Regions from separate parts of the Alteromonas sp. KS69 genome, predicted to be linked through region 2. Evidence: predicted binding sites of a transcription regulator. Region 2 holds the regulator's gene; each other region holds the start of a gene.
The links. The regulator sigma-54, encoded in region 2, starts transcription at its own class of promoters, with help from an activator protein. The targets are predictions, from matches to a motif close to GTTGGCACGNNNNTNGNNT.
Positions count from the first base shown of each region.

Region 1: a site for sigma-54 is predicted at 3,382-3,400, ahead of C7Y69_RS06075 (glucan biosynthesis protein). Genes of this name have one in related genera too.
Region 3: a site for sigma-54 is predicted at 4,804-4,822, ahead of C7Y69_RS08700 (CmpA/NrtA family ABC transporter substrate-binding protein). Genes of this name have one in related genera too.

Region 1 is NZ_PYHU01000006.1:73,557-81,541, reverse strand. It holds gene C7Y69_RS06100 (ATP-binding cassette domain-containing protein) at 1-409, shown strand, start outside; gene C7Y69_RS06095 (TIGR02444 family protein) at 396-923, shown strand; gene C7Y69_RS06090 (hydrolase) at 943-1,971, shown strand; gene C7Y69_RS06085 (YheU family protein) at 2,054-2,296, shown strand; gene C7Y69_RS06080 (outer membrane beta-barrel protein) at 2,406-2,957, opposite strand; gene C7Y69_RS06075 (glucan biosynthesis protein) at 3,568-5,262, shown strand; gene mdoH (glucans biosynthesis glucosyltransferase MdoH) at 5,243-7,195, shown strand; gene C7Y69_RS06065 (YceI family protein) at 7,307-7,891, opposite strand; gene cysQ (3'(2'),5'-bisphosphate nucleotidase CysQ) at 7,968-7,985, opposite strand, start outside.
Region 2 is NZ_PYHU01000010.1:165,493-173,477, reverse strand. It holds gene C7Y69_RS09250 (calcium/sodium antiporter) at 1-547, shown strand, start outside; gene C7Y69_RS09245 (KpsF/GutQ family sugar-phosphate isomerase) at 547-1,521, shown strand; gene kdsC (3-deoxy-manno-octulosonate-8-phosphatase KdsC) at 1,521-2,087, shown strand; gene lptC (LPS export ABC transporter periplasmic protein LptC) at 2,084-2,662, shown strand; gene lptA (lipopolysaccharide transport periplasmic protein LptA) at 2,631-3,194, shown strand; gene lptB (LPS export ABC transporter ATP-binding protein) at 3,197-3,922, shown strand; gene C7Y69_RS09220 (RNA polymerase factor sigma-54) at 3,998-5,482, shown strand; gene hpf (ribosome hibernation promoting factor) at 5,512-5,799, shown strand; gene ptsN (PTS IIA-like nitrogen regulatory protein PtsN) at 5,808-6,251, shown strand; gene rapZ (RNase adapter RapZ) at 6,290-7,135, shown strand; gene C7Y69_RS09200 (HPr family phosphocarrier protein) at 7,135-7,407, shown strand; gene mgtE (magnesium transporter) at 7,566-7,985, shown strand, end outside.
Region 3 is NZ_PYHU01000010.1:36,800-44,784, forward strand. It holds gene C7Y69_RS08680 (nitrate reductase) at 1-1,085, shown strand, start outside; gene cobA (uroporphyrinogen-III C-methyltransferase) at 1,209-2,108, shown strand; gene C7Y69_RS08690 (glycosyl transferase family protein) at 2,092-3,087, shown strand; gene C7Y69_RS08695 (methyl-accepting chemotaxis protein) at 3,287-4,603, shown strand; gene C7Y69_RS08700 (CmpA/NrtA family ABC transporter substrate-binding protein) at 5,020-6,435, shown strand; gene C7Y69_RS08705 (ABC transporter permease) at 6,472-7,467, shown strand; gene C7Y69_RS08710 (ABC transporter ATP-binding protein) at 7,483-7,985, shown strand, end outside.

The sequences.
Region 1 (7,985 bases), on a different contig from region 2:
CGACTTAGACGACTACCGCGACTGGATTTTAAAGCAACAAGCCGCCGAAAAAGCCAAAGCGAACAGCGATGCGAAAGCGTTAAATGAAGACGCAAGCGCTGTTAGCGAGCGTAAAATCGATCGTAAAGAAGAAAAGCGCCGAGAAGCAGAGTTTAGAAAGCAAGTCGCACCACTGAAAAAAGCCTTAGAGAAGCACGAAAAGGCCATGGACAAATGTTCAGACGAGTTGAAAACCCTTGAAGCATCGTTATCAGATACAAGTTTGTATAACGATGATAAGAAAGCCGAGCTGATGCAACTGTTAGATAAACAGGCAAAGCTCACTCAGGAGCTTGAAGAAGAAGAGATGCAATGGCTCGATGCACAAGAGCAAATGGAGGCGCAGCGCGCAAGCTATGAAGCACAGTAATGCGATTGTAAATGCAGAAGATTTTTGGCAATACGCAGGTAGTCGCTATGGCAAAGGCGACGTAGCGCCACTTGCCATTTTGTTGCAAGACCGCCATGGTGTGAACGTAAACATACTATTGTTGATATGCTGGTGTATTGAACATGGCTTCATTATTAATTTGCCTCAGTTAAACGCGGTGATAAACGCCGTTGAAGCATCAGAGCACGCTCTTAAGCAACATCGACTTGAGCGAAAGCAAGCGAAGCCAGAAGACAAACAAGATGCAAACTACCCGCAGGCCTTAGCGAAATACAATCAGCTAAAAGATGACGAGCTGGAATTAGAAAAAGCGCAACAAGCTATTATTGTAGAAACGGTTAATAGCCTTGGTTTAGCGTCCTTGCCCTCAGGCGCCTCTAGTATGTCAGGTGTGTTCAATGCCTCTATCGCTGCACTTATTAATGGGTATAAGCTACGAGAAAAACAGGAAGCCCGTGAATTAATTAGCCAGTTACTTAAGCAATTGTCGTAGAAAAAAATAAGAAAACATCATGAGCAAAATCGCGTTATCGCATGGAAAGATTATAAAAAGCAGCTTTCGGGTACCAAGTTGGGCAAAGAACCGTCATGTTCAAACTATATGGCCACGCTTCATTCAAAAACGCTTACCGCTAAAATACAGCATGGAACGCCTAACATTGCCAGATGACGATTTTGTCGACGTTGCATGGGGGCCAAAGCCCGCAGAGCCTTCGGGCATTATTGTGATGTTCCATGGCCTTGAAGGCAGCATTCGTTCACATTACGCCAATGATATGATGGCCAATTTATCGGTAAATGGCTGGCAAGTGGTGATGATGCACTATCGTGGCTGTAGCGGTGTTCCGAACCTAAAGCCAAGAGGCTACCATTCTGGCGAGACTGGCGATCCGAGCTTTTTTCTTGATTGGCTAAACCAAAAATTCCCCCAACTCCCTAAAGTTGCTGTGGGCTTTTCGCTTGGTGGTAACATGCTGTTAAAGCTGCTTGGTGAGAACCCCGCGCAAAAGTGGCTGAATGCGGCTATTGCTATATCGTCACCGTTGAAGCTGTCTGAGTGTGCCAAATCAATTAACCACGGTTTCTCGCGGGTGTATCAGAAATACCTCTTAAACAGCATAAAAACCACGCTACGAAAGAAAATGTCGTTTATCGACTATCGTAAACTTATCCAATTAACGGGTGATGATGTTGATGGCATTTCCAGTTTTGCGCAATTTGATGAAAAAGTCACAGCGCCCTTGCATGGTTTCGAAGACGCGAACGACTATTACGAGAAGTGCAGTGCGTACCACTTCTTGAGCGCTATTCATTGCCCTACGCTTGTATTACACAGTATTGATGACCCCTTTATGAACCATTTAGTGGTGCCTAAAGAAGAAGAATTAGCACGCAATGTTACCCTTGAACTCAGTGAGCGTGGTGGCCATGTTGGCTTTATGCAAGGTTCGGTGTTTAGCCCTAAAGTGTGGCTTCATGAAAGGGTAAAAAGGTACGTTAGCGATGTACTGCCCATTAACCCCACCACGCCCTACGTGTAAGTTTCCTATCTTGTTTGCACGTTAGCTGGCTTTATCTCATGCTTAATCGTTAGCGTGAGCTCACTTTTTTCTGGAGGCAGAGATGATAATTCCAATCGACGCGGTTGATACCGAAACCCTACATAGTTTAGTGGAAGCATTTGTGCTGCGAGAAGGCACAGAATACGGCGCTGAAGACGTCACTATGGAAACCAAAGTGACACAGGTATTAGATGCGCTTAAAAGTGGTGAGGCCGTGCTAGTGTATTCAGAGCTTCACGAGAGCGTGGATATCAGACCAAAAGGCGATGTGACATCCCAAAGTGAGTCTGCTGAAGAAGAGTAGGTATACCTGCTGCTTAAAACAGAGCTTGTACGTAAATTGAAGAATAAAAAAAGCCGGGCGAGTGACCCGGCTACCTTTCATCAGGAGAGCATCCCAAAACGAGAAAGGTTTAGAAACTGTAGCGTGCAGTTACCTGCATGACGTCTAAGTCATCCATAAGCTTGTAGTTGGCACCCACGGCCCATTGAGGGGTGATGTAATAGTTCGCGCCTACTTTGAACGTGGCATCGCCATCTTCAACGTCGTAGTAGCCTACTTCGCCTAGAAGCTCAACCTGCTCAGTCACCATAGAACGAACGCCAGCATTCACACTGTAGCCCGTCTCATCATCGAAATCGCCATCGATACGCTCAAAGTTGGCGCCGAAATATGCATCGGTAGTGGCGTTAAGTGGCATTCTGTAACCAGCACCTAGGGTTAGCATATCGAAATCGAAGCTGCCTTCTTCAAAGTTGCTGTATTCACCGTTTAAGTAAATGTTGCTGTTTAATAGATATTTGCTGCTTAGTACGAAACCATCGGGTTCGAACGATTCGTTATCGTCAAAATCCATCTTGCTATAGCCGCCTTCTACATAACGCCAGTCTGGAGACTCGGCTAACGTTGCAAAAGAGGCTGCGGTAGCGGTAAGTGCTGTAAGTAAAGTGATTGCTTTGCGCATTTGAAAAAACTCCTATTTATCGCAGAAAGAAAAAATACCTGCGCTTCAAATTTTGCGAACCTGTGCATCGTGATGTGCAAACAAGTATCGCGAATTCCATCGTTAAATCTGAAGTTAGTTTTGCAAAGGGTTTGCCAATCACGATATGAACTGATGGTTAAATAGACGATTTTTCTTTAACATACAGAAAGATAGCGGTTTTTACCTAAAGCTGCTTTTTATCTCCGGAATAGATTTATCAAATAGTGTTGATTATCTGAACAACAAAATCTGCTAAATGTGTATCTAAAAAACAACACTATATCCTTTCGTCTAATGACTGGTACGTTTTTACACAGTGAAAGATGGCGCTTAAATTCAAAAAGTACTTTTGTAAATGTTTGAAAAGATGACGTTTGATGGTTATTCAACCTCTTTTAGATAAGTTGGATCATTCTTTGCAACTGCTCTTAATGAGTTCAAGCGCGGTTAATTCGCTACCCAGTTCTTCTTCCTTTATGGGTAAGCGAGGTTCCTATCAAAAAAGCACCTTTGGGCATTCATCTACGGAGTTAGCTGGTGGCTTTTTTGAACGCGTTTTGGCATAGCCCTAATTCACGGAGATTACGACATGCACCAAGAGTTTAAACAAGGCCGCTTTGATGGCGTGAAGAGCGTCAGCAAAGTAACTAAGCGACGCTCCAGGTCACTTTTCTCTCGCGTTGCGGTTGTGATTACCAGTGCGTTGTCATTATTAGTCGCGCCAGTGATTAATGCTGAAGGGGTGAGTAATAGCAACGAACCTCGTGATGCATCCCCTATTCTTCAATCTGTTATCGACGCCGCAAAAGCGTCTGCCGAGGAAAGCTATGAGCAAAACGATCATGGTCTCGATGACGGATTAAAATCAATTGATTATCAAACCTATCGGGCTATCCGCTTTAATCCTGAAAAAAGCCTGTGGAATGGCGAGAACGACTACGAAGTGCAGTTTTTTCATCCTGGCTTTCTTTATGAGCTACCTGTGACAGTTCACACTATCGATGAATCTAATAGCGCTCAGCGTATTCCCTTTTCTAGTGACATGTTCCGCTATGACGACAAAGCTGCGCCGTTAGCAGGGCTGACCAACGATAAAACGGGGTTTGCAGGCTTTCGGGTTCATTACCCATTGAAAAATGAAGCCTATAAAGATGAGTTTGCCGTATTTTTAGGGGCCTCTTATTTTCGTCTAGTGGGTAAGAACCAAGTATATGGTATTTCTGCTCGAGGGCTTGCCATTGATACTGCCCTAACGAAAGGGGAAGAATTTCCTCACTTTACTGAATTTTGGCTTATTGAGCCTAAAGAAGGCCAGCCTATTACGATTTATGCTCGACTGGAAAGTCCGTCAGTGGCCGGTGCGTACAAGTTTGTCATTGAGCCAGGCATAGATACACAAGTAGATGTGAAAAGCTGGTTGTTTGCCCGCGAAGATGTAGAAAAGCTAGGTGTCGCCCCTTTTACCAGCATGTTTCTTTATGGCGAAAACAGTGAAAAGCGCTCAGACGACTATCGCCCTGAAGTACATGACAGCGACGGTGTATTAATGGTGACACATGCAGATGAAGAGATTTGGCGTCCATTGACTAACCCAGCAAAACTACAAATTACTTCGTTAAGTGACAGCGCGCCAAAAGGTTTTGGCATGTTACAGCGCGATGGCGAGTGGGGTAACTACTTAGATGGTGAAGCAAACTATCATATTCGCCCAGGCCTTTGGGTAACGCCCACCGAAGGGTTCGAGAAAGGTCGCTTAGAGGTGGTAGAAATACCGACTAACTCAGAGACGCACGACAATATTGTGGCGTACTGGGTGCCTGAAGCGCCATTACTTAGCGGTGAATCTCGTTATTTTGCGTATACCTTAAAAACAGTAGAGCGAAACCCCGTTGTTAGCGAGTTAGCAACCGTTATTCGTACACGCCAAAGTAAACCGTCGTTACCTGGCGAGAAAGTGAAAGATGAAACAAAGCAGGCTCAGCGCCGCTTTATTGTTGATTTCTCTTCTCCTGACTTCTCATCGCCGGAACTGGCAGCACCTGAATTGTCAGCTAATGAAAATACGGCTACAAGCTTCAACCCAGACACTACCAAGCTTATTGTGCAAGGTAGCAATGGTGCAATTTCTCAGCAGCGCCTTTACCCCGTTAATGAAGGTAAAGAATGGCGCGCCACTTTTCTTCTTATGCCCAAAGACAAAAGCACGGTAGATATGCGTGCTTATATCGAGCTAGATGGCAAACGTATCAGTGAGGTTTGGAATTATGTCTATCAACCCAAGTAATGCTTCCATTTCCCCTAAATCCTCAACAAAGCGTGATCGATTCATCACGACAGGAGAGCACATGCGCTTATTTATAATGGCAATGTTAGTGCTTCCGAGTACGGCTTTGGCCGGTTGGAGCCTTTATGAAATTTTTCTTCCTAATGGGTTAACTAAACTTGAGATGGCCCAGCTTGGATTAGGCCTAATGTTGTTCGCTTGGCTGTGTATGGCCTTTTGGACCGGTATTATCGGTTTTGTACTACAACTGTTTAATATTGACCCTTTAAGCTTACGTAAAAAGCAAAGTAAGCCTGATGAAGCCACACAGTTAACTCAGCGCCATGCGGTGGTAATGCCTGTATACAATGAAGATACGCGCCGAATTATGGTGGGTTTTGAAGCGTGTGTCCGTGAGTTAATGAATACGCCACAAGCTGATCATTTCGATTTTTATATGCTAAGTGACACACGGGATCAAAACAAAGCAGATGCCGAGCTTCGCGCGTGGCAACGTATGACCAAGCGTTTAGGCAGCTACGCGTCGCAGGTATTTTATCGTCGCCGGGAAAAGAACCTTCATCGCAAAGTGGGTAACTTAAAAGAATTTTGCGAACGCTGGGGCGCGAACTACGAATCTATGATTGTATTAGATGCCGATAGTATTATGACTGGCGAGCGAATGTTAGATTTAGCCCGCCGTATTGAACAAAACCCAGATACCGCATTAGTACAAACTATCCCTATGCCGGTACGTCAAAATACCTTCTTTGGCCGCTTTGTACAATTTGCTGCGCACCTTTACAGCCCAATGCTGGCAACAGGTTTGTCATTTTGGCAAACCGATAGCGCCAACTATTGGGGTCATAACGCGATTATTCGCATTGCGCCCTTTATGCAGCATTGTGGTTTACCTAAATTAGAAGGCAGCGCCCCGTTTGGTGGTGAAATTTTAAGTCATGACTTTGTTGAAGCTGCGCTACTTCGCCGTGCAGGCTGGCAGGCCTATTTACTGACCGATACCACGGGCAGCTATGAAGAAGTCCCTAGCAACGTTGTCGATTACGCTATTCGTGATCGTCGTTGGGTACAAGGTAACATTCAGCATTTAGGTTTGCTGAACGTGAAAGGCCTGAAAGCGGCTAACCGTCTTCACTTCTTATTTGGTGCGTTTGCCTATATTTCATCACTAATACTGTTTTGTATGCTAGCGCTAGGTACAGCTGATGCACTCATCCGTGCTACGTCTGTTCCAGATTTCTTTACCTCTGAATATCAGTTATTCCCAAGCTGGCAGGTAGCCCGTCAAGATATGATGATGGTCACAATGTGGGGTACAGCTGCGTTGTTATTTTTACCTAAAGTACTAGGGATAGTATTGGCGCTTATCAAACGCAGAGAAGAGTTTGGTGGCACCTTTTCGTTACTGAAAAGTTCTGCATTAGAAATTACAATGGCCATTCTTATTGCACCGTTAATGATGTTTTATCATAGCTTCTTTGTGATCAGTGTTTTTGTTGGTCATTCTGTTAAATGGGAAGCACAAGAACGTGAAGGTAAAAAAGTACCTTGGAGTGTGGCCTTTAAGCATACTCAAATTATGAGTTGTTTAGCCGTAATTTGGGGTGTGACTACATTTTATTACACACCATCGTTATTTATGTGGTTGCTACCTGTGTTAATTGGAATGGTACTGGCTGCGCCGGTTATTCGTATTACTAGCAGTGATAATCTAGGCATACAAATGCGTAAATGGGGCGTGTTTGTTATCGACCAAGAAGTGAATGAATGCACCGCGCTTAAACGTTTGCGGGTGGCTATGAATTACTTCGCATTGTCTCAGTACAAGGCAGAAGAGCCAGCACTCCCTGAAAGTTTGTGGGTAACCATGCCTGAGCAAGTATTAAGTGAAAAGCCGCTGCCTATGCGTCCAGCATTGGTCAATAACGCGTAACGTGTTGTACACGTTAGTGGATTAAAGCGCTGAACATAATCAGCCAGACACAAAAAAGCCGGCAGCTTTACTTCAAAGGTAAAGCCCCGGCTTTTTCTATATAAGGTGTACTTACTGGGTAAAAGTTACGGAGAAAGAAACCGGAACCGTAGTAGTAATACTCTTTAGCCCTGCAATTTTTTGCAATGCTTCAATACCTGCCGTTAGTCCGAAAGACTCAGCTTTAATTAGCGTAGGCGCGGTAGTTGAAACCGTTAAAGTATCTGCGTCTACTTTGCTTGCCATTACAGAGAAGCTAGTAGGAACCGCCATACCATGCAACGTTAAAATGCCATCAACTTTGCCGCTGGCCACTTCGCCGTCGGCTAAATTCAGCATTGACTCAGGTAAGGTTGCATCGAAAGTTGCTTCAGCAAACTCTGTCACATTGAATAGCATGTTTTGCATACGTGTATTACGAATATCGATTGACGTATTTACCGACGCCAAATTAACCGTAACACGCAATTTTCCAGCATTAGATAAACTGCCTTCAAAACTATCGAATTTATGTACTTCGGTAATTTGTGAATTCTTGGTAGAAAGGAAATGCAAAACACTGGTGTCGCCATCTAGGTCCCAGTCAGCAAGTGCAGGAAACGTAAGACCGCATGCAAGCAAGGCAGTTGTTACCTTACGAATACGTGTCGTCACCATAATATTACTCCTTTAAATAATAATAATGTCCACTCGAGACTACTCGAAGATGGCATAGACCAAATAACCTAACGTACTAATTACGATGAGGGTT
Region 2 (7,985 bases):
GATTGTTTTAGGCCTAATGGGCTGGCTATCTATGAAAGTAGATAAAGAAGACCCGTTAGTAAGTGAGACAACAGATGAAATCCCTAACGATGTGCCCACCTCTTCCGCTGTTTTCTGGATTGTCGTTGGTCTAATACTGTTACCGTTAAGTGCACACTTCTTAGTGGGTTCAGCAGTAGAAATAGCCCAATACCTAGGCATGTCAGATTTAGTTATCGGCCTGACCATTATTGCGTTGGGCACAAGTTTACCCGAACTGGCTGCCAGCATTGCTGGCGTGCTTAAAGGGGAAGATGATTTAGCGTTAGGCAATATTATTGGTTCTAATATTTTTAACTTGCTTGCTGTATTAGGCATGCCTGGCCTAATAGCGCCTGGCACATTAGACCCCGATGTGTATAACCGCGATATGTTCGTTGTACTCGGGTTAACCCTATTGCTATTTTTGTTTAGTTTCACCTTAATGGGTAATCGACGAATAAGCCGAAGAAATGGCGGCTTATTGATTGCTTGCTTTATTGGTTATCAATTTTGGCTTTTTGCGTAATGTCACAAGAAAATAGCTTCATCACTTCAGCCAAGCGCGTTATAGAGATTGAAGCGCAGGCAATTTCAGCGCTTTCATCGCGTATGAACGATGATTTTGTTACCGCATGTAATTTATTACAAAACTGTGTGGGCAAAGTTGTCGTGTGTGGAATGGGTAAATCTGGGCATATCGGGCATAAGATAGCAGCAACGCTTGCCAGTACCGGAACACCTTCGTTTTTCATGCACCCAGGTGAAGCCAACCATGGCGACTTAGGCATGCTGAGTAAAGGTGATGTGCTACTCGCTATTTCTAATTCTGGTGAAACCGCAGAGCTAGTCAATTTACTGCCCATTGTGAAGCGGTTAAATGTGCCTGTTATAGCAATGACCAACAGCGTAACCAGTTCATTAGGACAGCACGCAGACGTGGTGTTGAATATCAGTGTAGAAAAAGAAGCGTGTTCTTTAGGCTTAGCACCTACCTCTAGTACCACCGCTACCTTGGTAATGGGTGACGCCCTTGCCGTGGCCCTACTTGATCGTAAAGGTTTTACCTCTGACGACTTTGCGCTTTCTCACCCGGGTGGCAGCTTAGGCAGAAAATTACTGCTGAAAGTGAGTGACATCATGCTAACTGGTAGCGAATTACCCTTGGTAGACGAAAACGCCTTGGTTGCCGAAGCACTATTGGAGATATCCAAAAAGGGGCTGGGTATGACCGGTGTTATCGATAGCGATGGCGTTTTAATTGGAATTTTCACCGATGGTGATTTACGTCGTATTTTAGATGCCCGCATAGACTTGCATACTGCCACGGTTACGCAGGTGATGACTAAAGGCGGTAAAACAACAACGCCTGAACAACTCGCCGTAGAAGCGCTAAATGTAATGGAAACTCATAAGATAAGTGCGCTTATGGTAACGGATGAAGCCCGCAAGCCTGTAGGCGCATTCAATATGCACATGCTACTTAAAGCGGGAGTTTTATAATGCGCGACACCCAAACAACCGTAAATACACTTTATACCGCTATGCCAACGGCGTTGTATTCCTCGTTAACACAAGTTCGATTATTAGTCTGTGATGTGGACGGTGTGTTTTCAGATGGCCGTATTTACCTTGGTAATGCTGGCGAAGAGTTAAAAGCATTTCATACCCGCGATGGCTATGGTGTTAAAGCGCTTGTGAATTCAGGTGTGGCAGTGGCGGTCATTACGGGCAGGCGCTCTGCCATTGTGGAAAATAGAATGAAAGCGCTGAATGTCGCACACATTGTGCAGGGTGAAGAAAATAAATCTGACGCCCTTGCTGAACTGATGGCTCGCTTATCACTTAAGCCCGAACATGTGGCGGTAGTTGGTGACGATATGCCTGATACGGGCATGTATCCTCACGCTAATGTAAGAATTGCGGTAAAAGACGCCCACCCTGTGGTTGCACAGCAAGCGAATTGGATCACCACGTTGCCCAGCGGCTTCGGGGCCGTTCGCGAAATATGTGACACCTTGCTTCAAGCAAACGACAAGCTACACGGAATTCAAGGTGCTAGCGTATGAAGGTATTAGGTTTTGACCGATTAGGCTTAAGTATTTCGGTGTTATTTATATTGGCATCCGCCCTGTATATTCCTATTTGGATGGACGAAGATCCTGCTCAGCAATCTGATCAAGGGCCGGACGCATTAAAGCCTGCATATAAAGCCAAAAACCTAACGACCACCTTATATAATCAAGAAGGACAGCTAAATCACAAAGTATTTGCAGCGTCGATGGAACATTACGACCAATTGGGCTTTGTTTTATTCCAAAAGCCCAGATATACATTGTATACCGACGATGCACAGTCACCGTGGGAAGTTACCGCGACAGAAGGCACTTTGTATAATAACGAATTGATACAGCTAGAAAATAATGTCGTTATTGAAAACCAAAGTGTCGATGACTTTGTAAGAACAATACGCACAGCGTTTATAGAGATAAACCTGTACACTAAGCAAATGACATCTGATCAGCCCGTGGAAATACGTGGCTTACAATATGTGATTAACAGCAATGGGTTTAACGCTAATTTGCGTACCCAGGAATACGAGTTAATAGACCATGTACAAACCATTTATTCGCCTAGCCACTAAAGCATTAGCGACCAGCCTCGCTGTTAGCCTATTCGCTACTGTGGCTATAGCGGCTGAAAGCGACTTTAACAAACCGATTAAAGTTGACTCGAAATCGCAATTCGTTGACGGTAAAAACAAAACCTCATTGTTTAAAGATGATGTGCGGATTACTCAAGGTTCTTTGGTGATAAATGCCGATGAAGTTGAAGTGATTGCCAGCGAAGGTGATGGACGAGAGATATTCGTGGCTCGCGGCAAACCAGCCAGCTATTCGCAAAAACTTGAAGACGGTGCTCCTGTCACAGCGAAGGCCAATGAAATTCGCTATGAAGTAGTAAATCGAACTATTTCTTTACAAGGAAATGCTGAGCTACAGCAAGACACCAGTAAAGTACAAGGCGACAAGATTACCTTCGACATGGTCACTGAACAATTACTTGCAACAGGCGGCGAAGACGGCGAAGGTGGCAGAGTCACTACCGTATTTACCCCTGAGGCAATACGTAAAGCGTCATCGAATAACGAAGACGATAAGGCGGACGACAATTAATCATGGCAACGTTGAGCGCACAGAGCCTTGCAAAGGCGTATAAAGCACGTCAAGTGGTTCGCGATGTAAGCTTATCAGTATCGACGGGGCAAATCGTTGGATTACTCGGCCCGAATGGTGCCGGTAAAACGACTACCTTCTACATGATTGTTGGCTTAGTTCCTCTAGATAAGGGCAAAATCAGTATTGATGACAGCGAATTAACCCACGAGCCCATGCACGAACGTGCTCGCCGCGGTATTGGGTATTTGCCGCAAGAAGCCTCTATTTTTAGAAAATTGACGGTGTTTGAGAACATCATGGCTATCTTGCAAACCCGTAAAGGGTTAAGTTCATCAGAACAAGAACAAGAAGCCGATGCGCTACTTGATGAATTTAATATCAACCATATACGTAATAGTACGGGTATGAGTTTATCCGGTGGTGAACGCCGCCGAGTAGAAATCGCACGAGCATTAGCAGCCGATCCGCAATTTATTTTGCTTGATGAGCCATTTGCTGGTGTTGATCCTATATCGGTTAATGATATAAAGAAGATCATTCAACATCTTCGTGACAGAGGAATTGGAATCCTCATCACCGATCACAACGTAAGAGAAACACTGGATGTGTGTGAGAAAGCGTATATTGTGAGCCAAGGCGAACTCATCGCGCAAGGGACGGCAGAACAAGTTTTAAGTAATCAGAAAGTAAGGGATGTATACCTAGGAGAACAATTCAGGCTATAGTTACTGTAACCGAATTGTCATTTTCAGTTTTAAGCACGGGTATATTCACAACAAGAGTTTAAAAATAAGACGTAGATGAAACCATCTTTACAGCTAAAGTTCAGTCAACAACTTACCATGACACCGCAGTTGCAGCAGGCAATCAAGCTGCTGCAGTTGTCTACGCTCGACCTGCAACAAGAGATTCAGGAAGCACTTGACTCAAACCCTCTTTTAGAAGTTGAAGAAGGCGGTGATGACCACCCTGTTGAGAAAAACAACATGGACGGCGACGACCCTTCTGTAGAAGCTGCTCCTACTGCTTCTAGCGATTCATTAGAAGCTGGTGACGCGCTTGAAAAGAACGATCTTCCCGACGAGTTGCCAATCGACAGCACATGGGATGAGTATTACTCGGCCTCTTCTGCCCCCGCTCCTGGCCCATCGAATAATGATGACGACCAATTGTTTCAGGGTGAAACCACCGACAATATTCAAGACCATTTGCTTTGGCAGATGCGCTTAACCCCGTTTTCAGATACAGACCGCGCCATTGCTACCGCCATTATCGACTCAATTGATGAATCTGGTTACCTTAACGTACCCATTGAACAGATTTTAGAATCGGTAAACTCTGACGATGTTGAAGAGTTGGTAGAAATGGACGAAGTTGAATGTGTACTAAAACGTATTCAAATGTTCGACCCTATTGGTTCAGGTTCACGTACACCGCAAGAATGTTTGCTCGTGCAGCTTCGCCAGTTCTCAGACGATACGCCATGGCTTACCGAAGCCAGACAGCTTATTAATGAGTACTCAGACCTGCTGAGCAGCAAAGATTACCGTACGTTAATGCGCAAGAGTCGTTTGAAAGAAGATCAACTTCGTGAAGCCATGCGCTTATTGCAAACGTTGAATCCTCGTCCTGGCAGTGCATTAATTACTAAAGAACCCGAATACGTTATTCCTGATGTTTCGGTAAACAAAAAGAATGGCCGTTGGGTAGTAGAACTTAATCCCGACAGCTTGCCAAAATTAAGCGTAAATCAACAATACGCTGCCATGAGCCGACGCTCTAAAAACAGCAGCGATTCGCAATTTATTCGCTCGCATATGCAAGAAGCCAAGTGGTTTATAAAAAGCCTTGAGTCAAGAAACGACACCTTGATGAAAGTAGCAAACTGTATTGTGCAGCAACAAATGGGCTTTTTCGAGCACGGCCCAGAAATGATGAAACCAATGGTGCTAAATGATGTCGCAGAAATGGTAGATATGCATGAATCCACCATTTCACGAGTCACCACGCAAAAGTATATGCATACCCCTCGTGGCATTTTCGAGTTGAAATATTTCTTCTCTAGCCATGTAGCAACGGAATCTGGTGGTGAGTGTTCATCTACCGCTATTCGCGCACTAATTAAAAAGCTTGTGGCAGCGGAAACGCCCAGCAAGCCATTAAGCGATAGCAAGATTGCTCAATTGTTGGCCGAACAAGGCATTAAAGTAGCCCGGCGAACAATAGCAAAATACCGGGAATCGTTATCGATTCCGCCGTCAAACCAACGCAAAAGCCTTATTTAAAGGCCTTGATAATTTAAGGAAGACGAAATATGCAAATCAACCTTACCGGTCATCATGTCGAAATTACTGATTCTTTGCGTAGCTATGTCGATACTAAGTTCAGCAAACTAGAGCGTCACTTTGATCACATATCTAATGTGCATGTCATCCTGAACGTCGAAAAACTCAATCAAAAAGCCGAAGCCACCATGCACCTTAGCGGCGCAGAAGTGTTTGCTTCATCTCATAATACAGACATGTATGCGGCGATAGACAGCATGATCGACAAACTCGACAGGCAAGTTATCAAGCATAAGGAAAAGCTGAAAAAGCACTAAATATTAGTATGGAAATTCAAGCCATAGTAAGTTTGGACCGCACCGAGTGTGCGGTTCAATGTAACAGTAAAAAACGTATTCTAGAGATTATTAGCGACATTGCTGCTAAAAATAATCCCGACATCGATCAGGCTAGTGTATTAAATAGTCTACTAACCCGTGAACGAATGGGGAGTACGGGTATTGGCAATGGTATTGCTCTGCCCCACGGTCGATTACCGGGCTTAGAACACGTTATCGCCATTATTGTAACCAGCAACCCTGCCATCGATTTTGATGCGCTTGACGATCAGCCCGTAGATATATTCTTTGCCCTATTAGTGCCAGAAGAGAAAACAGAAGGTCACTTACAAACACTCGCTACCGTGGCGGGTAAGCTAAGTGATAAAGAAACGGTGAAAGCCATTAGGCGGGCCTCCACCAGTGATGACATCATTACGGCTTTAAGCTAAAAAAGCACTGCACCATATTTTAAAAGGGAGAAATGCAGGTGAAACTGATTATTATCAGTGGTCGATCCGGTTCAGGAAAATCAGTTGCGCTACGTGCCCTTGAAGATTTAGGTTACTATTGCGTAGATAATATTCCGGTTAACCTTCTCCCTACTCTGACCCATACCGTGGTTGATGAATATGACCAAGTTGCGGTAAGTATCGATGTAAGAAACCTACCCAAAAATCCAGCGGACTTGGTAGAGATCTTAGATTACCTACCCTCATCGTGGTCTATGACCATTGTGTACATCGACGCGAGTGACGATGTACTGGTGAAGCGTTTCAGCGAAACCCGCCGATTACATCCGCTAGCTAAGCTCAACAAATCTTTATCTGAATCGATAAAAGCCGAATCAGACTTACTTGCGCCTATTGTTGAGCGCGCCGATTTGTATATTGATACGGATAAACTCACTATTCATCAACTCGCAGAGCTTATTCGCGAGCGAATTCTAGGCAAGAAAAGCTCTCGCCTAGTATTGGTGTTTGAATCGTTTGGCTTTAAGCACGGTATCCCCAAAGACGCCGACTATGTATTTGACGCCCGCTTTCTCCCCAACCCGCATTGGGAACCCGATTTAAAACACTTAACTGGCTTAGATGCCCCCGTAGAAGTATTTTTAGGTTCCCAGCCTGTTGTAACCAAATTTATTTGGCAAATTCAGAACCTAATCACTACATGGCTGCCACACTTAGAACGCAATAACCGTAGTTATGTCACCATTGCGATTGGTTGTACCGGCGGTCAGCACCGCTCAGTATTTATTGCTCAATCGTTAGCGAAAACCTTTGGCGAAATGCATCCCGATGTACAAATTCGCCACCGCGAGTTAAATCAGTAATGACAATCGAAAAAACACTTACCATAGTCAATAAATTGGGCTTACACGCCCGCGCTGCCACACAGTTGGTTCAATTAGCCAATCAATTTGACGCAAAAATCGTGTTGGTGAAAGGCGATAAGAAAGCCGATGCTAACAGTGTGCTGGGCTTAATGATGCTGGAAAGCCACCAAGGTGAACAGGTAAACGTTGTGGTTGAAGGTAATGATGCCGAAGCGGCATTAAACGCCATTGAAACGTTAATTGAAGGCCGTTTCAACGAAGACGAATAATGCAGCTTCCAATACGACTGAGAAATTCTGCTAAAAGCCGTCTATAATTTCACCATACGGCTCGTAATTGTCTGTACCTACTGCGCTTTTGTCATGACAGCGTCATGGCAAGTGCGATATCCTACCATTATTGAAATTCCATTTTTTAGGCGAAAGCAGTGGCAGAAGCGCTGGTCTCAAAATACGTACAAAGCCAACTAAGGGCACTAAATGGCGCGTTGAATAATGGCCAATTTGTTTCTGTACGTAAGCTTCTGCTTGAATTACCCCCATCTGATGTTGCACACATTCTAGAATCTAGCCCCAGTCGTACTCGTGACGAGTTGTGGGAGCTTATCGATGGTGATTTCCATGGTGATATTTTAGAAGAACTCTCTGACGACGTACGTAACGGTATCATCACCAAAATGCTGCCTGCTAACGTGGTAGACGCGTTAGAAGAGATGGATACCGATGACTTAGCGGTTACCCTTAGTAGTCTGCCTGAGCCTGTATTACAGGACATTCTAGACTCTATGGATGCACAAGACAGGGTACGTGCTGAACAGGCATTGTCTTACGGCGAAGAAACTGCCGGT
Region 3 (7,985 bases), 130 kb from region 2:
TTTATAACAAAGTGTTTTCTACCCCGTCGGGCAAAGCAAATTTTGTTGCAGTGCGATTCTTACCTCCCACTCAAGTTACCTCGAATGCATTTCCTTTTGTGCTTAATAGTGGGCGAATGCGTGATCAGTGGCACACCATGACACGAACAGGCAAAGCGCCGGTACTCCATGCTCATACTGACCACGCTAATGTTTATATTCATCCCGAAGATGCAAAAGCATTGGGTGTTTCAACGAACGACTATGTCACGCTTAGCAGTAAAGTGAGCGGCGAAACACCCTGTATTTTCCCTGTGCAAATTGATAAACGTCAGCGCCAAGGCGATGTATTCGTCCCTATTCATTGGTCTGGGGAGTGGGGTTCGCACAGTAAGTTGGCAAAACTTTATGCGCCCGCGACCGACCCTATTTCAGGGCAGCCAGAACTTAAGCATGGTGCGGTATCGATTACGCCCCTCAACTTTTCAAGCTACGGAAAGCTCTATATTAGTGATGACGTTCAAGCGGCACATGGCGAATGGGATATCGTAAAGGTGCTGAACGAGGTAGTGGAAAGCAATAACGGCTACTGGGCTAAATATTTAATTGATAATGGGCTGGGCGTATCTATTGCCAGCCAACTTGAATCGCAAGCGGTAATAAAAGGGTTGCTAGAAAAACTACCTAAAAATTGGGTGTGCTATCAACACAAAACCGCCGACAGCCAAGTGCTTATTTGTACATATGAAGATTCGTTTTGTTTTATGGCGTTTTTTGGTGTGCAAAGCCCCAGTACGAAGCCAAAGTATGATGTGCCAAATTCATGGGTAGACAGTGCATTAACGCAAAGTTTCAACCCTGAAAAACTGGCTAACTTTTTACGTTGTGACGTTGACGAAGAATTTTTAAATGGCCCTGTGGTTTGCAGCTGTTTTTCTGTAAGGGAAAAAACCATTAGCAAAGCAATAGTAGACGGGTGCTCATCAGTTTCTGCATTGGGCGATACGTTAAAGTGCGGCACAAACTGCGGCTCCTGCAAACCGGCTTTAGCAACATTAATTAACGAACATGCTACCACAGTAGAAGACGTCGCTCGTGAAAGTTAACACCAAGCGGGTGGCTGATAAGAAAGCTACGCAGATTACTATCAAGAATGCTACTGGCATAGCATTTTGCATGAACGTGACTAACACAAGAGCGACGACGAACCTTGCTCTGGAGAGATTATCATGAACACTTTGTTTAACACCTTTGGGCTGTTGTTTCGCGATGCATTATCGCAACCTGCTCGTCACTCTACATCAGGTTTTTTAAGTGGATGGTTAGGCAACGGAAAAAGCGCGCCACGTAGCAAAAAAGAGGGCAAAGTGTACATTGTTGGGGCTGGCCCAGGCGATGTTGAATTACTCACCCTTAAGGCGCTTAGATTAATCAAACAAGCTGATATTGTTTTGTTTGACGCATTAGTGGGCAAAGATGTTATTGCTGAAATTCCCCGTCATGTGAAACGTGAATATGTGGGTAAACGATGTGGTCAGCACAGTATGAAGCAGCAAGAGATTAGCGCGAAGGTGGTTGAGCTAGCGAAGGCCGGTCATTGTGTGGTGCGACTTAAAGGTGGCGACCCTGCGTTGTTTGCTAGAACTTGCGAAGAAACCATGGCACTGACAGAAGCAAATATTCCTTTTGCTATTGTACCTGGCATTACGGCGGCCTCAGGCATGTCTGCTTACACAGGTATCCCGCTAACGGATAGACGCTGTGCGCAGTCAGTAAGTTTTATTACTGCCCATTTTCAAAATCCTGAAGCATGGCCCGATATGCCCCAGTTGGCAAAAAACGTAGCCTCTCAAACCGTGGTGGTTTACATGGGATTAAGTCGTTTATCTACGTTATGTGAAGAGCTAAAGAAACAAGGTATTGCAGATGATTGGCCTGTTGCCGCGGTAGAAAATGCTACAAGTCCTCAGCAACGTGTTATTGAAGGTACCTTGAGTTCAATTAGTGAGCAGGTATCTCATGCGAATGTTAGTGGTCCTACGTTACTTATTTTTGGAAAGGTGGTAGAGTCACGACAACTCGTCAATACATCACTTTTACACAATAAGCAGCATGTCTCAGCAATTTAGCAACTATATAAAAATCATCGGCAAGGGCCAAAAAGGGGGGCGCAGTCTTACCCGCCAAGAAGCTTACGAGTCTATGAAGATGGTTTTGTCTAATCAGGTTACCGGCGATCAACGTGGTGCGTTTTTAATGCTCTTGCGTACGCGAGAAGAAACCCCAGAAGAAGTCATTGGGTTTATTGATGCATGCCGTGAATTACTAGAACCTGAACTTGCTAACTTAACACCCACGTTAGATGTGGGCTGTTATGCCGGTAAGCGCCGCCAGTTACCCTGGTATCTGTTATCGTGCGCGGTACTGGCTAAAAATAATTACACCATTATGCTACACGGCGCCCATGAGCCAGGCTCTGGTCGGTTATACGCTAGCAAAGCTTTACCTGCTTTGGGGCTTGAAGAAGTAAATAGTATTGCCGATGCCTCTCGCCAAATGGGTGAGTTTGGTGTTACCTACCTCGACCTGTCGCACTTATTGCCAGCGCTTAATACCATCATAAAATTACGTGAAGTATTTGGGTTACGCTCATGTGCAAATACCTTGGCGCGCTTGCTGAACCCGACGTCAGCTCCCTATTGTGTGCAGGGTGTCTATCACATGCACCTTGATCATAAACATTGTCGTGTGAATGAAAGTTTTCCTGCGTTCGAAGCGCTGTGCTTTCGAGGCGATGGAGGAGATCCGGAAGTAAACAGTGAACGAAAAACCGAACTCTATGTCACGCGCAATGGAAGTACCGAAGAAATTATTCTTCCAGAGTTGACAGAAAAAATGGCCCTCAAAGATACGCAAATGAACGTGAACGATATGCTCGCGGTTTGGCGAGGTGAGACTTCGCATCTTTATGGGGAACAAGCCATTCACGCAACCCTAGTGAGTTACCTTATCTTACTTGAAGGGTATGACGTAGATGAAGCGAATACGCTTGCCACACAAATGTGGGCAAAACGAGATAAAACCGCGTTACCCTTCACTCAGTATTAGGCCATTTGAAGTTAATGCTGTTGTCTTAGAATCAAATTATTTCCAAATTCTTCTAATAATTAAGTAACTTGTAAATCCTCTGCTATCTTTAGATCAGCCAAGTAAGGCAATAACGACTTTGCATCCTCGCTTGCTCTCATAAACGTTATGGGAAGTTTGTGTGAGCGAGATGCTATGCCCGAACGTCGAGGAGCACGGGATGTTTTTTAAGAATAAGCAATTGTTAGAAGAAGTAGAGCGTTTACGCAAAGATGTTGAATCGTTTCATACAGTGGAAAGTGAACTTAGGGCTGAAATGCTTTATGTCGAATTGGATAGAAACGGCAAAATCAGTAGAGTGAACGACAGCTTTTCAGATGCAATAGATTTTTCATCTAATGCACTTGATGGAAAAACCATGGATAGCCTCATTCCTCAGGGAGTGATGGGGCAGTCCGCCACGAAAGAGTTTATTGCCGCGATTAAGCAAGCACAGCATTGGCACGGTGCGATAAACCTTGCTAATGCTAATGGTGAAGACCGCTGGTTCAGAGGTATATTGCAGCCAATTACTAACGAATCCGGTGGTGTAGAACGCATCGCGCTGTACATGGCAGAGCAAACCAAAAATATTAATAAAAGTCGTGAAATGAACGATATGCTGGCTGCATTAAACCGTTCCATCGCGGTAATTGAGTTTGATCTGACAGGCAAAATTCTTAAAGCCAATGACAACTTTTTATCTACGATGGGCTACTCATTAGAGCAAATTCTTGGAAAGCATCACAAAATATTTTGCCCAGCAGATGAAGTCGACACACCAGAGTATCGACAATTTTGGAGTGACCTATCGCAAGGGAAAATGTTTTCAGACCGTTTTAAGCGGGTAGATAGTCGAGGCAATGATGTATGGTTGGAAGCCTCCTACAACCCTATTAGGAACGATCAAGGCGTGCTTTATAAGGTCGTTAAATTTGCTACAGCGATCACAGAACAAATGCAAAGAGAGTTTGCTATTTCTGAGGCCGCTAATGTTGCTTTCAATATATCGGAAGGTACGGGAGAGCAAGCCCAAAAAGGTAAAGAGGTAGTGGGTAGTATGGTGCGAATTATGGGGGAGCTCACTTCGCAGATGGGAACAGCTAGCGAGGGGATTCGCGAACTCGACGAACAGTCGCAAAAAGTGGCTGATTTAGTTAAAAGCATCAGTGGTATTGCCGATCAGACCAACTTACTGGCGTTGAATGCGGCAATTGAAGCCGCCAGAGCGGGCGACCAAGGAAGAGGCTTTGCCGTTGTTGCTGATGAAGTGCGCCAACTTGCGTCAAGAACCAGTACTGCCACTGAAGAAATTGTCAGTGTGGTAAATGAAAACAGAAAGCTTACCGAAAATGCGGTGCAACTTATTGAAGCGGGCCAGGAAAAAGCGAGAGAAGCGCTTGAGTACTCGACTGAGTCGGGCAAAGTCATGAACGAAATTCAAAATGGCTCCTCAGAAGTCGTAAACGCCATTGGTCAATTCACCCAACGGCTGTAAAGCCTGAAACGATAAATAAAGCACTGAGGGGGAGTGTGGTGTCTCCCTCGTGTTTCTATTCTCCTTCCCGCTGTGCATCAACCATCCCTATGCCGTGCATCGAACACTTCTAGTGCAATAAACGCACTGTTATTGTTCAGGCAAAAGAATGATTACCATTTGTGTTTTTGCTAAATCCTATTATTTCAGTGTGTTAGGGTTTTGGCACGAACTCTGCTTTATTAATGGCAGTTATACTATGAAGCAATACCAAAACAAAAAAGTACATTGAGTACTGGTAGCAACAACTAACACCCAAACAATAAGTTCGCCTGTACCTCATTAACTAATGATTACAGGCTCGGCATCGAAGCCCACCAAGCGCGACGTTTATTCGTCTACGCTGGTGGGTTTTTTTTTGGCTAAAGGAAACATAAATGACCAAGTTTAAAAACGTTTCAATGCTCAAACAAATAAAGAAAAAAATGACAGCAGGCTTAACCGCTGCGATAGCCCTTTCTTTTACCTTAGTCGCGCCACTTGCTAGCGCTCAAAGCGATGAAAAAGTGGGTTGGCCAGAAAAAGAAGAATTAAAATTTGGTTTTATCAAACTGACCGACATGGCGCCATTGGCCATCGCTTATGAAAAAGGCTTTTTTGAAGACGAAGGTTTATATGTCACCTTAGAAGCCCAAGCAAACTGGAAAGTATTGCTTGATAGAACCATTGACGGTCAACTTGATGGCGCTCACATGCTAGCAGGGCAACCTCTTGGCGCAACCATTGGTTTTGGTACCGAAGCGCATGTTGTGACAGCGTTCAGTATGGATCTAAATGGTAATGGCATCACTGTTTCAAACGAAATATGGGAAAAAATGAAAGCCCATATTCCGGTAGAAGACGGCAAACCTGTTCACCCCATTAAAGCTGATTATTTAAAGCCAGTGGTTGAAGAATACCGTGATGCAGGTAAGCCGTTTAACATGGGTATGGTTTTTCCTGTATCGACGCATAACTACGAGCTTCGATACTGGCTTGCTGCCGGTGGTATTCACCCAGGCTACTATGCACCACACAAAGGTGACAATGCTGGGCAGATTGATGCTGAAGCTTTGCTGTCGGTTACCCCTCCTCCTCAAATGCCAGCTACGATGGAAGCCGGTACTATCTATGGGTATTGCGTAGGCGAACCTTGGAACCAGCAGGCGGTATTTAAAGGTATTGGTGTGCCGGTTATTACCGATTACGAAATTTGGAAAAACAACCCAGAGAAAGTATTTGGTGTAAGCCAAGCGTGGGCCGATAAGTACCCGAATACACATATTCGCGTGGTTAAAGCGTTAATTCGAGCTGCCATGTGGTTAGATGAAAATGACAATGCTAATCGCCCAGAAGCAGTAAAAATATTAGCGAAAAGCAACTATGTTGGCGCCGATGAAGATGTGTTGGCTAACAGCATGACAGGCACCTTCGAATATGAAAAAGGCGATAAGCGTGAAGTACCAGACTTCAACGTATTCTTCCGTTATAACGCCACTTACCCGTTTTACAGTGATGCGATTTGGTATTTAACGCAAATGCGCCGCTGGGGACAAATTTCAGAGCCTAAATCAGACGATTGGTATAAAGAGACTGCACGTAAAGTGTATAAGCCAGAGGTTTACGCCATGGCTGCAAAAGCACTTATTGCCGAAGGAAAAGCAAAAGCGACGGACTTCCCAGCGTTTGCCACTGAAACTGGCTTTAAACCACCTCAATCTGAATTTATCGACGGCGTTACCTACGACGGTAGCAAGCCAAATGCTTATCTTGAGCAGTTTGGTATTGGGCTAAAGGGTGAAACTGTTCTTTAACAGTTTCACAGTCATACACAAATAGCGGAGAACAACATGAGTAAGATGGCAAATATATTAAGCTTTTCGCCAGCCAAGTCACCAATGAGCGGTACCATGGGGGCGGTTTATAGTCGAGCACCCGCTTTATTATTGCCTCTTATTGGCCTTTTGATGTTCCTCGCTGTTTGGAATGGTGTGGCGAAAAGTATTGATACCTCACTCGGGCAATTCCCTGGTCCTGCTCAAGTGTGGGAGCAAGCAGGTTCGCTTATTGCTGAGCACAGTGCACAGCGAGAAAACGCTAATGCGTTTTACTCCAGACAAGAAGAGCGCAACGCCGCTCGGGTTGCACAAGACCCAACTTACGAACCAAAAATTCGTGAGTATACCGGTTCACCCACCTTCTTTGATCAAATATGGACAAGTCTTTACACCGTCATGGTGGGGTTTCTTATTGCCTCAGTGATTGCTGTACCTGTGGGTATTTTATGTGGGCTGAGTAAGTCAGCCTATGCGGCCATTAATCCGCTCATACAACTGTTTAAACCTGTATCACCTTTAGCATGGTTACCATTGGTCACTATGGTCGTGAGCGCGCTGTATGTTAGCGACGACCCTATGTTTTCAAAGTCATTTGTAACATCGGCACTCACGGTATCTTTATGCTGCCTTTGGCCCACGCTAATTAACACTGCGGTGGGTGTGTCTGCTATTGATAAAGACTTGATTAACGTGAGCAAGGTACTGCGTTTAACGCCGATGTCTCATTTAACAAAAATCATTCTGCCTTCTTCTATTCCTATGATTTTCACAGGGTTAAGACTGTCACTTGGCATCGGCTGGATGGTATTGATTGCGGCAGAAATGCTGGCGCAAAACCCAGGTCTTGGTAAGTTCGTCTGGGATGAATTTCAAAATGGTAGTTCAGAATCTTTGGCTCGCATCATGGTAGCGGTGCTCACTATAGGCGCTATCGGTTTCATACTCGACAGGATAATGCTGTCGGTTCAACGTGCAGTGAGCTGGGACAAAACCAGCGTATTACGGTAATTAAGGAGAAAGAACATGCAAGCTAAACACTTGGAATTAGAACAAGTAGGCATCGATTTCCCTACACCGAAAGGCCCATTTACGGCACTTACTGATGTAAACCTTAAAATTGCGAAAGGTGAGTTTGTTTCATTAATCGGTCACTCGGGCTGTGGTAAATCAACCGTGCTTAATATTGTGGCGGGTTTACACCAAGCTACCACGGGCGGAGTCATACTCGATGGTGCTGAAGTGAAAACGCCTGGGCCAGAGCGTGCGGTTGTTTTTCAAAACCACTCGCTATTACCTTGGTTAAGCGTTTATAAAAATGTGGAATTGGCCGTAAAGCACACCATGCGTGGCAAGTCTAAAAAAGAAATGCGAGATTGGATAATGCACAACTTAGAGCTTGTGCATATGACACATGCTCTTGATAAATTACCTAGTGAGATATCTGGTGGCATGAAGCAACGTGTTGGTATCGCTCGCGCATTAGCGATGGAACCCAAAGTCTTACTCATGGATGAGCCCTTTGGGGC